Aeoliella mucimassa: one gene and its partner. The protein of the gene in region 1 interacts with the protein of each later gene in a pairwise test. Links are inferred from orthologs where the notes say so. Each region holds a gene or a part of one and is shown in the gene's direction. Other genes may lie near its edges.

Region 1 (7,942 bases):
AATGCGATTTTGCTCGCCGCCGGAAAGGAACTTGACCTGCGTGCGGGCGCGGTCGGGGGTGAACAGGAAATCCTGCAGGTAGCCGAGCACATGGCGGCTGTTGCCGTTGATCACGACGCTGTCGGACCCCTCGCCCACGTTCTCCTGCACGGTCTGTTCGCCGTCGAGGGTGTTGCGAAGCTGATCGAAGTAAGCGACATCCACCTTGGTGCCGAGCTTCACCCCGCCCGATTGCGGCTCGAGCTTGCCGAGCAGCAGCTTGAGCAGGGTACTCTTACCTGCTCCGTTGGGCCCGACGATGCCGATTTTGTCGCCCCGCATCACGGAGGTCGAGAAGTTACTTACGATCGGCCGCTCGTCGTAGGCAAAGCTTACCTCTTCCAACTCGGCGACGAGGGCTCCGCTTTTCTGGGCCGATTGGATCTCGAGCTTCGACTTGCCCACCTTTTCGCGGCGTTGGGCTCGCTCGTTGCGCATCTCCTTCAAGGCTCGCACCCGGCCTTCATTGCGGGTGCGACGCGCTTTGATGCCCTGGCGAATCCAGGCTTCCTCCTGGGCGAGCCGCTTGTCGAATAGCGCGTTCTGCTTCTCTTCGGCCGCCAGGGCTTGCTCTTTGCGGACCAGGAACGTGTCGTAGTCGCACGACCAGTCGAAGATCCGGCCACGGTCGATCTCTAGAATACGCGTCGCCAGACGCCGCAGGAACGCCCGGTCGTGGGTCACGAAGAGCAGCGTGGTCGGCCAGCCGAGCAGTAGCTCTTCGAGCCAGGTAATCGCGTCGATGTCTAAATGGTTGGTAGGTTCGTCGAGCAGCAGCAAATCGGGTTCGGCCACCAGGGTTTGGGCGAGCAACACCCGACGCTTCATGCCGGACGAGAGATTCTCGACCAGCAGATCACCATCGAGCCCCATGCGGGAGAGCAGTTTCTCGACCCTTGGCAGCCGATTCCACTCTTCTAGGTGCGGATCGTGCTCGGCCAGGCTGTCGGCCACTACTTGGGTGATCGGCCCCTGCAAATGATGCGGCACGTCCTGCGCCAGGATGGCCACCTTCGCGCCAGCGGCGATGACCACATCGCCATGATCGGGGTGCACGTTGCCTGCGAGCATCCGCATCAGTGTGGTCTTGCCCGCCCCGTTCCGCCCCAGCAGGCCAATTCGCTGTCCTGTTTCAATCTGACAGGTTACCTCATCCAGCAGCGCCGGCCCTCGATAAGCGATGGTAACGTCACGTAATTCAGCAAGGGCCATAAAAATTCGCGTGGGGATGGGGGTAAGTAGGGGGGATTCCTGCAACTTCCGACAAGCAGGCTATGTGGTAGAATATACGAGCCATGAAGATTCCCGAAAACACCCAGATGGACGCCGACTACTGGCGAGACATCGAACGTGCCAAGCAAATGACCCCGCAGGAGCGGGTACGCATTGGGCACGAGTTGTTTGAAAGGGCCATCTATTTGATGACCCAAGGGCTCAAAATGCAGTATCCCGATCTATCGGAAGCGGAGCTTCGCGAGCTTCGTCGCGAACGGCTGGCTCGTATTCAGAAATGGGAGTCTCGAGATGCTCAAATCGGAGGAAATTGTCAAGCAGGTGCTCGCCTCGCTGAGTAAGCACGGCCACTCGTTCATGCTAGTGGGCTCCTACGCGACGAATCTCTACTGCGTCCCTCGCGGTACTCAGGATATCGACCTGGTAGTCGAAGCAGAATTCATCGCTGCGGCCCGAGAAATCGCCCAGTCGCATCCCGAAATTCACCTCGACCCCCAACTCGGCTTTGAGTCGGTTACGGCTACCAAGCGTGTGCTGCTAACCGCGGATGATACAGACTTCAAGGTCGAGATCTTCGAATTGAGCAATGATCCACATGACCAAGCTCGATTTCAACGTCGACTACCGATCGATCTGTACGACGAACGTGCGTGGGTAGCGACCCCGGAAGATACAATCATCACGAAACTCAATTGGTCACAAAAAACCGGCAGAGGCAAAGACAGGGACGACGCCCAAAACGTGATGGCGACCCAACACGAAACGCTCGACTGGCCCTATATCGCCTCTTGGTGCGAGCGGCACGGAACGCACGAAAAACTAGCCGAATTGCGGACCCAATTAGGTGTTTGATTTCCCCATTTTTTGCTTAAAAATGGCCACCTACTTTGATCTAATAGAGAGGTTATTTAGCAGCCTAGAACTCGCAACAGGGAAAAACCTCCTTCTAAACCGCCAATCATGAACGCTCGATCACCAAGTACTCTGGGCAAGATTCTCACCACCGGCGAGAATAGCGAGAGTTATTTTGCCCCCACGAATCGTTTTTCCGCGATTTGGTGGCGGGGGCAGTTCTGCAACCTGTTGCCATCAAACACCTTACGTTAAATCGTTTTGCCCCCACTTTTCCCCCTGGGGGCAAAAACCGGTTTTCCCGACTCACGAATGGACTCTGCTGCCATGTCCGCCGCCGACCGCATCGAAAAACTTCGCCACGAGATTCGCGAGCACGATCGCCGCTACTATGTCGACGCGACCCCTTCGATCAGCGACCGCGAGTACGATCGCTTGCTCGACGAACTAAAATCGCTTGAAGCCGAGCACCCCGAACTGCTCACGAACGATAGCCCCACGCAGCGGGTAGCCGGTACCCCGATCGATGGGTTCGAGACGGTCGCCCACGCCCGACCGATGTACTCGATCGACAACAGTTACGCGGCCGACGAATTGCACAAATGGGCCGATCGCCTACCGCCGGAAGTTGACCGGTTTTTGATCGATCCCAAGATCGATGGCGTTGCCATCAGCCTGCGTTACGAAGAGGGACACCTGGTGCTGGCTGCCACCCGCGGTGATGGCCAACAAGGCGACGATGTCACCCAGAACGCCCGCACGATTCGCTCGATTCCGTTGTCGCTGGATGTCAGCAGCACTCCCCCGCCTGCAGTGCTCGAAGTGCGCGGCGAGGTCTACTGTCCCTGGCAGGTGTTCCAGAAGTGGAACGAAGAACTCGAAGAGGAAGGACAACAGCAACTAGCTAATCCGCGGAACGCGACCGCAGGTCTGCTGAAACGACACGATACGACGATCGTCGCCAAGCGCCGGTTGGAGTTCTGCGTGCACGGGCGAGGCGAGCTCGATGGTGTCACGGCGACCAGCGTCACGGAGTTTTACGAGCAGGTTGCCGAATGGGGACTCCCCACAAATCCCTACGCTCGAACCGCCAGCAGTATCGACGAAGTGTTGGAGGTGATCGATGCGTTCGACACCACGCGACATACGTTGCCTTACGCGGTCGACGGCATGGTCGTAAAAGTTGATCAATTCGATCTACAGGACGAACTCGGTTTCACGAGCCGGTTCCCACGGTGGTGCATTGCTTACAAGTACGCGGCCGAGCAGGCGACTACCAAGCTGCTCGAGATTCAATGGCAGGTCGGCAAGACAGGCAAACTCACCCCACGGGCGAAGCTCGAACCTGTGTTCGTCGCTGGCACCACGGTGCAGCACGCAACACTGCACAACATGGGCGAGGTGCTTGGCAAAGACGTCCACATCGGCGATACCGTGATCCTCGAAAAAGCGGGCGAGATCATTCCGCAGGTGGTCGAGGTGGTTAAGAGCGAACGCCCGAAGACCGCCGAGCCTGCGGTGGCTCCGGAGTGTTGTCCCGAGTGCGGCGGCAGCATTTCTATCGAGTATGACAAGCGTCGCGTTCACGACATCGAATCGTGGGAGGCACGCGTGGAGCGCGAACGCAAGCGAGCGGAGAAAAACTCGGAAGAGCCAGCCGACATCCCTAAGCCCGATCCGCTGTCGGGGCTCGACGAGTCGGCACGGTACTGCATGAATCCGGAGTGCCCCGCACAGTTCCGCGAACGCCTGGCCCACTTCGCCGGCCGTGGGCAAATGGACATCGACGGCATGGGCATTAAAGTGATCGAGCAATTGATGGAAGCCGATCTCGTGAAAACGATCGGCGATGTGTTTCGGTTACACGAACGACGCGACGACGTGCTCGCCCTCGAACGGATGGGCACACGGAAAGCCGAGAACTTGTTTGCCGCAATCGACGCGTCGAAACAGCGGGGACTCGCACGCACCTTGGCGTCGCTCGGTATTCGGCATGTTGGCTCTACCGCTTCTCGAATTCTTGCGGAGCACTATCGTACAATAGATGGTTTGCTGGAAGCGAGCGAAGAAGAGATTGCCACCTTCAAAATCGGAGAAAACGAGTCGGGCATCGGGCCCGAGATCGCCCGCTCGATTCATACGTTCCTCCACTCGAGTACCGGCGCCGCGGTGATTGCCGAATTACGCGAGGTAGGTGTTTCGCTGGAGATGCCGGAGGCCGAAACCAGCGGATCGGCCGGCACCTCGCTGGCGGGTAAATCGTTGGTGGTCACCGGAACGCTGACGAAATACTCGCGAAAAGAAATCGAAGAGCTAATCGTACAGCATGGCGGCAAGGCTAGCAGCAGCGTGTCGAAGTCGACCAGCTACTTGGTAGCTGGCGAAAATGCGGGCAGCAAACTGGACAAAGCAAACTCACTGGGCGTACCGGTGTTGAGCGAGGCGGATTTCGAAAAACTGATTACTGAATAACCCTTTCAACGAACCCCATAAAGAGGATTCATGCTACCTTTCCCCTCCGATACCGAAGCGCTGTTGTTTGATTGCGATGGAACGCTGGCCGATACGATGACGCTGCACTACGCAGCCTGGCGCGAGACCATGGCCGCCCACGGGGTCGATTTGCCTCGCGAGTTCATCGACAAGCACGCTGGCGTGCCGACCGATTTGATCGTGGAAGACATCAATAACTGCTGGGGAGTAACGCTCGATCCCCCGGCCATCAGCGAAGAGAAAGAAGATCGCTTCCGCTTGCACATCGAGTTGGTTGAACCGATTGAGGAAGTCGTGGCAACCGCGCAGAGCTACTTCGGCAAGCTGCCGATGGCCGTGGTGTCGGGCGGTCCGGTCGATGTGGTGACCGCTACGCTGGAGCAGATCAGCGTGCTCGACTTGTTTCCCGTACTGGTGACTGCCAGCGATCCGGTTCCACCGAAGCCGTCGCCGGAAGTGTTTCTCGAAGCCGCTCGGCGACTAGGAGTCGATCCCACGAAGTGCCATGTATTCGAAGATGGCGATCCAGGCATCGTTGCCGCCAAGGCCGCCGGCATGACCTACACCGACGTGCGATTGGTGGTCGCTGCTCGCGATCAATAGTCGTACCAGATGGCCCAGCCGAACTGCTTCTCCGACTCGTTGTACCACTGATAGTAGTTGCTATGACCAGTCTGGAAGTTGAAGCCTGTACGGAACTGACTGCCGGAACCACCCCGCCACAGCCAACCAACCTGGGCGGTGTAGTCTCCACCGAAGTCGATTTCCTGACGCAGATGGCCATTGGTCGCAAAGAACGGCGTCCCCGCCCGGCCGGTAACCCCCGGCTTGGCGTACTCGGCACCGAATTGGAACTCCCACGGCTCGGCCCCGCCGGCGGTGAAGAAGGCGTAAGCCGTTTCGCCATACAGTCGCCAGGAGGGTGTCGGGTTGTAGGAGAGACCAAAGATGATCGCGTCGCGAACGTAGTTTTTACGAGTCGCACCAGGCGTACGAACAATCAACTCGTCGCCCAGGTGAGAACTCAAGTGATAGTAACCAAACTTGGTTTGCCACTTGCCAGAACCATAGGTAAGCGGCACGCCGAAACGAAAATCGGAGGAATCGACATCCCGTTCGTTATCAAGGTTTAATCGCACCAGCGCGGCACCTTCCATATCGAGCTGCCATCCCTCGGGATGCAACGTATCGAAAGAGCCATAACGCCAGACACCACGACGACCACCCAGGATCACGTCCCAGAGAGTTTGACCGGTGCCAGTTTCCTCTAACGTATTCAACTGAAACTTCGACTCACGAGGACCAGCCATGTAGCTGCGATAGATCAGACCATCGGGCATCAACTGCTCACCCCAAGAGTTGGGATTGCAGTAACCGGAACCGCTCGAGTAATCGCCGAGCACCAATTCGGGTTCCGAAACAACCGCTCCGGTTGGCTCGTCCGAAATCCACTGCGTCGGCAGGATGTGCGAAAGCGAACCAAACTGCGAGTGCGAACCGAGCCCTGGCTGAGATCCGAACGACTGCTCAACTGCCGCTGAGGTTTGGGCGTTGGCCACTCCGCCGGTCAGCGTACAGATTACCAGCGTCAAACCAACCGCGAGGATGGAACGAAGATGATGACAGAGCTGAGCGATTGATGTGGACACGAGAACAAATCCAACGGAGTTGGTTGGCGAGCTAATGACAGGTAGTAAGGTATGTATCGTCTGTTCCGGTAATGCGAGACTGCCGCGAAGGGTAGCGAATCTATAATTCCGGCAGAATAGTAAAACCCGAAAGACGTAAGCCTTTTTGCGCAAACAACTTACGACGACAGAAAAGTTGCGACCTGTGGTCCGCCGCTGACAAGACGGGGAAACTTTGCGGGCGGCTGTCCATGGGAGTTTCCGAACATTCTGCCAGAAATTTCCGATAGCTGCAAAAAACTACACTGCAGGAGGGGTGTTCTCAGGGGTATCGGCCGCAGGACTCATGCCGAACCACCGCCGCACCGAGCTGGCCGCTTGGCCAACTAAGGTGCCGTCGAGCAACTCCTCAGTGATGGTCCGCCGGTCGGTGGAGAAGTTCTCCCAGACCGCCGAGATATAAGGCCGACTGACTTCGGCCAACGTGTTGTAGTAACCGCGCTGATGGATGTCGGTCAACGCGGTTTCGTAGTGGTCAATTACATGACGATCGAGCAACGTACCCGCGATGGTGAATCCCGAAATAGCCCCCTGCCCTACCTTACCGAGTCGATCCAACGTATGCAGCGTCATGGCACCAGAGACTTCGAGCAGCGAGACTTCCTCGCCGCGGGAGACTTCATGCATCTCGCGCCAGAGTCGTTCGATTTCCGCTGCCGGCAGTACTTTGGTGGGATCGATTTTGCGAACCGCCGCAGTGGTGGTTTGGATGGCTTCGGTCATGCCGTCGACCGACAGCGGCGGCGTATCGAACACCTTAGCCCCTACGGCCGACGATTCGCGAATCGCGTCGAGCAGGTCATTCGCATGGTCGATGGTCGAATTCTCGTCGATCACCCCTTCGCGTTTCAGTTCAATCGCCAGCTCTTTCAGGTAGGTCTGCGACCCGTAAGCCACATCGCTCACAATGGCTAGCAACAACGCTGGCGAAAGGTGCAACGTCGCCAGACTCGCCATTTCAATGAAACCACCGACCGCCTTCTTGGCGACAAAGTCCTCTACTACTTCCGATTCCCCTTCCGGCTGTGATGAACGAACTCCACCAATATCCCGTGTCAGAAAGTCGAGGCCTTGTTGAACGACAATCTCGTAGCTTTTCGAACTGCGAAACGCCTGGGGCACCAGCAGATTGGCCCCCTCGCGTACCACCCCGCCGGCGACGCCAACCGTGCTGCGGAGGGCTCGTTCGGGGAGACTTAGCGAATATAGCAGGTAATCGTGGACCGATTGGGCCTTGGGTTCTTGGGGATCCATGCTCATGGAAGGCTCGAAATTCGGAAAGGGGCAATAGTATCCAATAGTTCGTCTTCGTCGTCGGCGAACCGATCTTGGGACCTAAAACCGCTAGAAATAGCGACTTTCCAACCTCACACAAGATGCTGGCAACTTAGCTGAACCACAATTGCCAGGCGACTACCACGATCCCCAGCGGCAGCAAGTAATAGGAAAACAGCGATAGCTTCCCCTGACGGACAAAGCGAATGAGCAGAAGCAATGCCCCCCACCCCACGAGGAACGAAACCACGAATCCCAGCAGCAACGTGACCGCCGGCGTGGTGGAACTTTCGGCTTCGAGCATGTCGATGCCCTCGAGCACACCCGCACCTGCAATGGCAGGAATCGCAAGCAAAAAAGCA
Region 2 (8,220 bases), 190 kb from region 1 along the record:
ACATCGGGTGAGCGGCCTACCGGTCGTGGCTTCGTGCGGGCAGTTGCTCGGCGTGGTCACCGAGTTCGACATCATCGGTGTGTTCAGCGACCCCGATACCGAGCGGTCGAAAGTGTATCACTTCATGACCCGCGATCCCGACGTGGTCGAAGCCCGTAGTTGCGTGTACGAACTGGCCGAGAAGTTCCAAGCCCGACCGATCCGCCGGTACCCAGTGACCGAAGGTGGCGAGCTGGTCGGCATTGTCAGCCGCCGCGACCTGATCCGCCTGGTCCGCCAAACCCGCGCTGCGGTGCAACACGAGTGCGAAGAAGCGCTGGTGTAGCGCTCCCGGCGAGAAGGAACCAACGGATTGCGTCCCTAGAAAGTACTTTTCACCCTGGTGCTGTATGAAAGCTGGTCTTTATTCCATCGCGACAAAGCAGAATGACATGGCGGAGGATGCCATGGTGGATCCCGCGTGTTGCGTTGATCAGCTTGTTGATATCACGCGAGCTGAGGTCGAGTTGCTGCTCGACTATCTGGCTGCGGAGTGCGACATTCGGTTACCGCTAGCGGTGCCCACCAATCGTTTGGCTGGGTACCACGCAGTCGCGACGCTGAACCCCCACGAAGCAAAGGTGTTACGAACACGACTGCAGAAAAAGTTACGCGGCGTGACGCTCCACCAGGTGTGCAACGCCTACGGACGCGCCAGCGAGGGTGGCACCGAATGGTACGAGTTTTTGTGCCGACAATCGACCTGTGTTACGAGCGACGATTGCCAACTAGTGCTGGCCTTGCCGGTTTAGCAAAAAAGGCCAGCCATTTGCCCTGTTTGTTGTCGCAATTGGCCACTGCACGTGTTCTAATGAACATGTGTTGAGATGCTTACCCAATAAACCACCGCATGGCGTCCCAGCCTTCGTCGAACGCCAGGTCGGAGTTGGCCGCGGCGGTGTCGCCGTACTCCGTGGCGGTGTCGGCGGTGATGCCGGTGCCGGCCATGGCGACGGGGACGTTGCCGTGCGTGTGCTTCTTGGTGCTGAGGAACGTGGGGTGATCGGGGCTGATCATCACGCGCCAGTCGCCTTGGGCGTCGAGCGCCTGGTGCAGCGGGCCGACGATGTCGTGATCGATGGCCTCGATGGCTTTCACCTTTTCGTCGGCGCGGCCTTCGTGCGAGGCTTCGTCGGGAGCCTCGACATGCACGCAAACGATGTCGTACTTCGAGAGTGCGTTGATGGCGTAACGCCCCTTGGCGGCGTAGTCGGTATCGAGATAACCAGTCGCCCCAGGGACTTCGATGCGATCCCAACCCACCAGGGCCGCGATGCCCCGTAGTAGATCGACCGCGGTGATCATCGCCCCACGGGGACCGAACTTTTCGGTAAACGGCGTCAGGCTCGGAGCCCCGCCTTGTCCCCAGAGCCAAACGTTGGTTACCAAGCGACGACCGGCCGCCTGGCGATCCTTGTTCACCGGATGTCCGGCGAACACGCGAGTCGAAGCTTCCATCAACTCGACCAGCAGGTCGCTACCTGGCCCACGAGGGTAGGCCTCGGCGATGGTGAGGTCGGTCCAGTCGTGTGGGGCCTCGGTGCGAGTGTCGTAGTTGAAAGGAGCCGCGAGTTTGTCGCCTCGCCAGATGAGCAGGTTGCGGTAGCTCACACCTGGCACGAACTCGAGGGCACCTTGGAACTTGGGATTGCTGGCCACTTCGGCCTGCAGCGATTTCAACAACGCGGTCGACTCTTCGGTCGAAACGTGATCGGCCGTGAAGTCGACCATTACCGGGCCGTGGCCGAGATCCTCGACCGTGACCACGTTGCAGCGGATCGCCCAGTCGTTGGGGGCCAGCTCGATGCCCTGAGCAGCTGCTTCCATCGGTGCGCGGCCGGTGAAGTGCTCGAACGGGTTGTAACCAAGCAGGCTAAGGTTGCCGATCTCCGAGCCGGCTGGCAACTCGCGAGGAGTATGGCACGCCCGAGCGACCACGCCGGCTGTTGCGAGAGCGTCCATGTTCGGCGTGTTGGCTGCTTCGAGAGGCGTCTTACCACCGAGCGAAGCCTGAGCCTCATCGGCTGCCCCGTCGGGAATGATGATGATGTATTTCATGTGGGATTTCTTTAGAACCACAAAGACTCAAAGGACACAAAGAGAAGAGCCCTAGTGAATCATGCGTTTGATGCCATCTTTTATTAAGGAGACGTTGAAGTTGATAAGGAATCCAAGTCGAACGTTTGCAAGCTTCAAATAGGTTAACAGTTGTGCTTCGTGAATCGGAGCTAGTTGATCGACCGACTTAAGCTCAACGATTACACAGTCGCTTACTAGTAAGTCAATTCGTAATCCACCATCAATAGTAGTGCCTCGAAATTTTATCGGTAGATTCAACTGCCGCTTTAAACTAAGACCCATTCTAGTTAGCTCGATCGTCATGCACTTCTCGTACACCGATTCCAGTAGTCCGGGACCTAGCTCGCAGTGAACATTAAACGCTGCTTGCACAACTTGTTTAGCCACCAGTTCGACATCGTCGGGTAGTTTGCCGAGCCTAACCACGTTTCCCCCCTTTGTGATCTTTGTGCCTTAGTGGTTCACCCACCCAACCGAACTCAATCCCGCAGCCACATCCGTACGGGGGCGGTTCTTACGCTTTCGAGCGAGGCGATGGTTTGGCAGGCTTTCGCGGCGGCGGCTTCGGTGGTTTCGTGGGTCATGATCACCAGGGCGACTGGTTCGCCGGGCGAGGTCGACTCGTGCTGCAGTACTGAGGCGATTGAGATGCCGCTCTCGCCGAGGGCCTTGGTGATTTGGGCCAGGACGCCGGGGTGATCGTCGACATTCACCCGCAGGTAGAAGCGGCCGCGAGCGCCGGCGTAGTCGGCAGGCGATACGCGGGCAGGGCGGTTCGACCAGAGTTCGAGTGTCTGGAAGGTAAGCTTCGTGCGACCGACGGCCGTGTCGATCATATCGGCCACCACGGCGCTAGCGGTCGGCATCTGTCCGGCACCCGGCCCGTAGAACATCAACCGCCCGACCGCATCGGCATCCACGCGGACCGCGTTGAACGGCCCGTTCACTTCGGCCATGGGGCTGCCAGCCTTGAGCAACGTGGGCGAGACGTGCAGTTCGAGTCCATCGTCGACCAAGTCGGCCACGGCGAGCAGCTTGATCTTGTAGCCCATCTCGCTGGCGTATTCCACGTCGGCTACTTGCAGCTTGTCGATGCCGGTCCGCGGAATGTCCTTCCATTGGGCTCGGGCACCGAAGGCCAGGTGGGCGAGGATCGACAGCTTCTGCGCGGCGTCGGTGCCGTCGACGTCCATCGTGGGATCGGCTTCCGCGTAGCCCAGGCGTTGGGCTTCGGCCACGGCGGTGTTGTAGTCATCGCCATCCTGCATCTTCGAAAGGATGAAGTTGCTGGTGCCGTTGAGGATGCCATGCAGCGAAGTCACCTGGTTAGCGCTCAGGCATTGACCGATGTTGGCGATAATCGGGATACCGCCGGCTACCGAGGCCTCGAACGCGACACTGCGGCCAAGTTCGCGAGCGGCATCGAAGATCTCGGCTCCATGTTCGGCCAATAGTGCCTTGTTGGCGGTCACCACGTCTTTGCCCGCCTTGAGCAGCTTGAGCATGATGGTGCGGGCGGGCTCGATACCGCCGATCAGCTGGGCGACCACTTCGATGTCGGGATTGTTGATGACATCGTCCACATTGTCGGTCAGGATTCCGGATGGCAGCTCGCAATCGCGGGCCTTCTTCAGGTCGCGGACCACGGCTTTCTCGAGCCATAGCACCCGCCCTGCGTGCCGAGCGGTACGATCGCCATGGTCCAGTAACAACCGAGCGACCCCTGCGCCGACCGTGCCTAGTCCGATGATGCCAACTTTGGTTTTTTCCACGATGGGTTCCCGCTGATTGAGGACCGCTATCTAGCCCTGGGTGAACATGGGGGGGCAGGGTTGAGAGTACTGAATTATCCGAAGTTCTCCCTGCCTACCTTGGTTCGAAAACGACCTGTCATGGTAGTTTGCCATTTGCCGGAACGTCAACGCCCACGGCGGTTTGCGCTCACGTGGCGAACCGGTAGAATCAACGGTTTGTCCATGACTGTTCGACGATACTATTCCCCACCTTATATCTTCCACGCACATGCCCCGGTATAACCCCGCGACCATTGAGCCCAAGTGGCAAGCCTTCTGGGACGAGAACAAGACGTTTGCCGCACCGGCCAAACCCGCGGAAGGGCAGGCCAAGCTCTACGCCCTCGACATGTTCCCCTATCCCAGCGGAAACGGGTTGCACGTCGGACACCCCGAGGGCTATACGGCCACGGATATCACCTGTCGGGCCGCCCGCATGCAGGGCAAGGCAGTGATGCACCCGATGGGGTTCGACTCGTTCGGGTTGCCCGCGGAAGAGCATGCTATCAAAACCGGCGAGCATCCCCGCGTGCAGACCGAGCAGAACATTGCGACCTTCCGCCGACAGCTCAAGATGCTGGGCTTTAGCTACGACTGGGACCGCGAAATCGCGACCACCGACGTCGAGTACTTCCGTTGGACTCAGTGGATCTTCCTGAAACTGTACGATACCTGGTTCGACAAGGAGCAGCAGCGGGGCCGCTCAATTGGCGAACTCGAGGTGCCGGAGCACGTGATGGAGATGGGCGAGGACTTCGCCCGCACGTGGGTCGACGAGCAGCGGCTGGCCTTTCAAAGCTCGGCCCCGGTGAACTGGTGCCCGGCGCTCGGCACGGTGCTGGCCAACGAGGAAGTAATCGATGGCAAGAGCGAGCGGGGCGACCACCCGGTGGTCCGCATGCCGCTGCGGCAATGGATGCTCCGCATCACCGCCTACGCCGAACGGTTGGAAAAAGACCTGGAACTGCTCGACTGGTCCGAAGGCATCAAAGCCCTGCAACGTAACTGGATCGGCAAGAGCACCGGTGCCGAGGTCGACTTCTACGTCGGTACCGGCGAGTCATCGGGTGCCACTAGTTCTGTCAGTGCGGAGTACAAATCGTGGACCAAAACCCGCAGCGAAACCGGCTATCCCGAAAAGCCAACCGACGAGGTGCTCCGCATCTACACCACACGGCCCGACACGCTGTACGGTGCGACCTACATGGTGATCGCGCCGGAGCATCCCTACGTCGATCGCCTGACCACGGCCGACAACGCCAAAGCGGTAAATAAGTACTGCGAAGCGGCCGCGATGAAGAGCGACCTCGACCGCACCGAGCTGGCCAAGGAAAAAACCGGCGTCTTTACCGGCAGTTATGCCATCAACCCAGTGAATGGCGAGCCGGTGCCCATCTGGGTGGCCGACTACGTGCTCATCAGCTACGGCACCGGTGCCATCATGGCGGTGCCCGCGCACGATGAACGCGACTTTGAGTTCGCCCAGCAGTTTAACATTCCGATCAAGGCAGTTATCCAGCCGGGCGATCACGTGTCGGCCGAAGACGCGGCGAAGATCCTGGCTGGCGAGATGGTTTACACCGATCCGGGCATGGCCATCAACTCGAGCGACTACAACGGACTGAAGACCGAAGAGTTCAAGGCAAAGATCACTGCTTGGCTCGACGAGCAGGGGCTCGGTCGCCAGGCGGTGAACTACAAGCTCCGCGACTGGCTGTTCAGTCGCCAGCGGTTCTGGGGCGAGCCATTCCCCATCCTCCACGAGCTGGACGACGAGGGGAACAAGACTGGCCACATCATGGCGGTGCCAGAAGAGGACCTGCCAGTTGACCTGCCCCACCTCGACGACTTCAAGCCGCACGGTCGGCCCGAGCCTCCATTGGACAAAGCCCCCAACGAGTGGCTGTACCCAGTGATTGATGGCGTGAAGTACAAACGCGAGACCAACACCATGCCGCAGTGGGCGGGGAGCTGCTGGTACTACCTGCGGTACCTCGATCCCGAGAACACCGAGGCCCCAATCGATCCCGAGATCGAAAAGGCGTGGATGCCGGTCGACCTGTACGTCGGCGGTGCCGAGCACGCGGTGCTGCACCTGCTGTACGCCCGGTTCTGGCACAAGGTGCTCTACGACCGCGGAGTGGTCAGCGCACCCGAGCCATTCCAGAAGCTGGTGAATCAGGGAATGATCCTCGGTGAGAACAACGAGAAGATGTCGAAGAGCCGGGGCAACGTGATCAATCCGGACGACGTGGTCCAGGAATATGGGGCCGACTCGCTGCGGTTATATGAAATGTTCATGGGGCCCTTGGAAGCTACCAAGCCGTGGAGCATGCAAGGTGTCTCGGGCGTGTATAACTTCCTGGGTCGGGCCTGGCGACTGGTCGTCGACGAGCGGGCGGACGAGCTGGGACTGGCTCCGAGCATTACCGACGAGCCGGCCAATGAAGCCCAACTTCGCACGCTGCACAAAACCATCCAGGCGGTGACCGACGACATTGCCAATCTGTCGTTTAATACCGCGATTGCCCGCATGATGGAGTTCGTGAACTTCTTCACGAAGGAGAAGCAGGTACCGCGGACATGCGTCGAACCATTCGTGCTTTTGTTGTCGCCATTTGCCCCGCATATTGCCGAGGAGTTATGGCAGGTGTTGGGTCACGACGATACACTGGCCTATGAGCCTTGGCCGCAATTTGATGCCTCGCTTGCTAAAGACGAATCGATTGAGATTCCTGTGCAGGTAAATGGCAAAGTGAAGACCAAGGTTCAGGTCGCCCCGGATGCCGATAAAGAAGCAACCGAGTCGGCCGCCCGCGCCGACGCGAAAGTGGCGGAACTCATCGACGGTAAGGAGCTGGTAAAGCTGATCGTCGTGCCGGGCAAACTCGTCAATTTTGTGGTCAAAGGCTAGCTGCAATAAATTGTAGGAGGGCTCTCCGAGCCCGATAGCCAGAGTTTAGACCGATAAACCTATGAGCAACGAATCAACCAAAGGACGTAGTGCCAACCTCCGCAGAGGTCGTGTCTCGGTTGATTTCGCGGCATACCTTGTGACCAAAGTGGTTCACCATCGCATTGAGGTTTTGGGTAGACCCGAGGTTGCAGAAATACTGATCGATAGCTGGAATCACCTGCGATCAACCGATCGAATCAAGTTGTTTGCTTTTTGTGTGATGCCAGATCACTATCATCTGGCCTGTATGTTAATGCCTGGCGAAACATTGTCGCGAGTCATTGAAGACACTAACAAGTTTACAGCTCGGAAGATCAATCAGCTTGTTGGCAAATCCGGGCAATTCTGGCAGCAAGGCTTTTATGACCGAAACTGTCGTTCGCCGGAAGAATTGCACGAACGGTGTGTCTATATTGAGCACAATCCGGTGAGAGCCGGTTTGGTAAAATACGCAGAGCACTGGCCATTCAGTTCAGCTAGTCCAGATCGAAAAACCACCTTGGATCGAGAATGGTGGCCTGAAACGGGGGGGAATTCCAGTCACCCCCAAGGGGTTTGAATTGGCGAAACGTATCGGGCTCGGAGAGCCCTCCTTGTATCTTGCAGAAAGGTTGGTATCAATAACCGAGCCGTCTTCTGCGGAGTGAGCGCAGCGAACGTAGCAGAAGACGGCGGCCGCCGGTAGATCGTGCCCTCCTGGGTCCTCACGAGACCGAAATTGTAGCTGGATCGCCGGTCGGCCGCCTGTCGAAGTAGCCCGAACAGTCGCCGGAGCTGTCTCATCAACAAGCTCGTATAAGCAAGGAAGGGTAACCGATGGAAAACAGTTTGCAAAGTACTTGGATTGGGGTTGATGTTGCCAAGCGTCATTGGGACGTGGTCGTTGCCGGGCAAACCCAGGTGCATCACTTCCCTGCCGACCAAGAGGGATGCCAGCAACTTCAGCAGTTTCTCGCTCAGCATCAGGTAACCCATGCCTGCCTCGAAGCGACAGGAGGCTACGAACGAATGTTAGCCGACTTCCTTCGTGAGCAAGGGATCGTGGTGAGTATCGCCAACCCACGTCAGATTCGCGATTTCGCCCGTGCTCAAGGCCAGCTTGCCAAGACCGATCGTCTCGACGCGCTAGTGATCGCTCGTTATGCGGTACTGATGCAGCCCAAGAAGACCAAAAAACCCTCGGAAAACGAGCGGAAACTCGGTTCCCTCCGGACACGTCGGCAGCAAGTGAGCGATGCTCTGACGCGGGAGAAAAACCGGTTGGGTACACAGCACGATGACTTGGTGCGCCAGTCGATTGAAGAAGCCATTGACTTCTACCAACGACAGCTTGAACAGCTCGATCAACAGATC

What was found.
Region 2: the proteins of ligA (region 1) and leuS interact in binary tests that used the Escherichia coli proteins (3 or more experiments, as listed by UniProt). The link is inferred for Aeoliella mucimassa from one-to-one orthologs.

Annotation. Positions count from the first base shown.
Region 1 is NZ_CP036278.1:5,124,273-5,132,214, forward strand. Bases 2,071-5,023 are described here. They hold ligA (NAD-dependent DNA ligase LigA), read left to right. Parts: upstream 2,071-2,451; coding sequence 2,452-4,596; downstream 4,597-5,023. Other genes in these bases: Pan181_RS20050 (hypothetical protein), read left to right, coding at 2,071-2,124; Pan181_RS20060 (HAD family hydrolase), read left to right, coding at 4,627-5,023. Outside these bases: Pan181_RS20040 (ATP-binding cassette domain-containing protein), read right to left, coding at 1-1,251; Pan181_RS20045 (hypothetical protein), read left to right, coding at 1,335-1,613; more of Pan181_RS20050, read left to right, coding at 1,564-2,070; more of Pan181_RS20060, read left to right, coding at 5,024-5,220; Pan181_RS20065 (DUF1207 domain-containing protein), read right to left, coding at 5,214-6,266; Pan181_RS20070 (hypothetical protein), read right to left, coding at 6,546-7,559; Pan181_RS20075 (undecaprenyl-diphosphate phosphatase), read right to left, coding at 7,693-7,942. UniProt on the Escherichia coli protein: DNA ligase that catalyzes the formation of phosphodiester linkages between 5'-phosphoryl and 3'-hydroxyl groups in double-stranded DNA using NAD as a coenzyme and as the energy source for the reaction.
Region 2 is NZ_CP036278.1:4,938,246-4,946,465, reverse strand. The notes cover bases 3,795-7,025. They hold leuS (leucine--tRNA ligase), read left to right. Parts: upstream 3,795-4,140; coding sequence 4,141-6,825; downstream 6,826-7,025. Other genes in these bases: Pan181_RS19345 (REP-associated tyrosine transposase), read left to right, coding at 6,887-7,025; Pan181_RS19355 (homoserine dehydrogenase), read right to left, coding at 3,795-3,920. Outside these bases: Pan181_RS26250 (CBS domain-containing protein), read left to right, coding at 1-325; Pan181_RS19370 (hypothetical protein), read left to right, coding at 390-791; Pan181_RS19365 (cofactor-independent phosphoglycerate mutase), read right to left, coding at 871-2,097; Pan181_RS19360 (GxxExxY protein), read right to left, coding at 2,149-2,490; more of Pan181_RS19355, read right to left, coding at 2,598-3,794; more of Pan181_RS19345, read left to right, coding at 7,026-7,426; Pan181_RS19340 (IS110 family transposase), read left to right, coding at 7,684-8,220.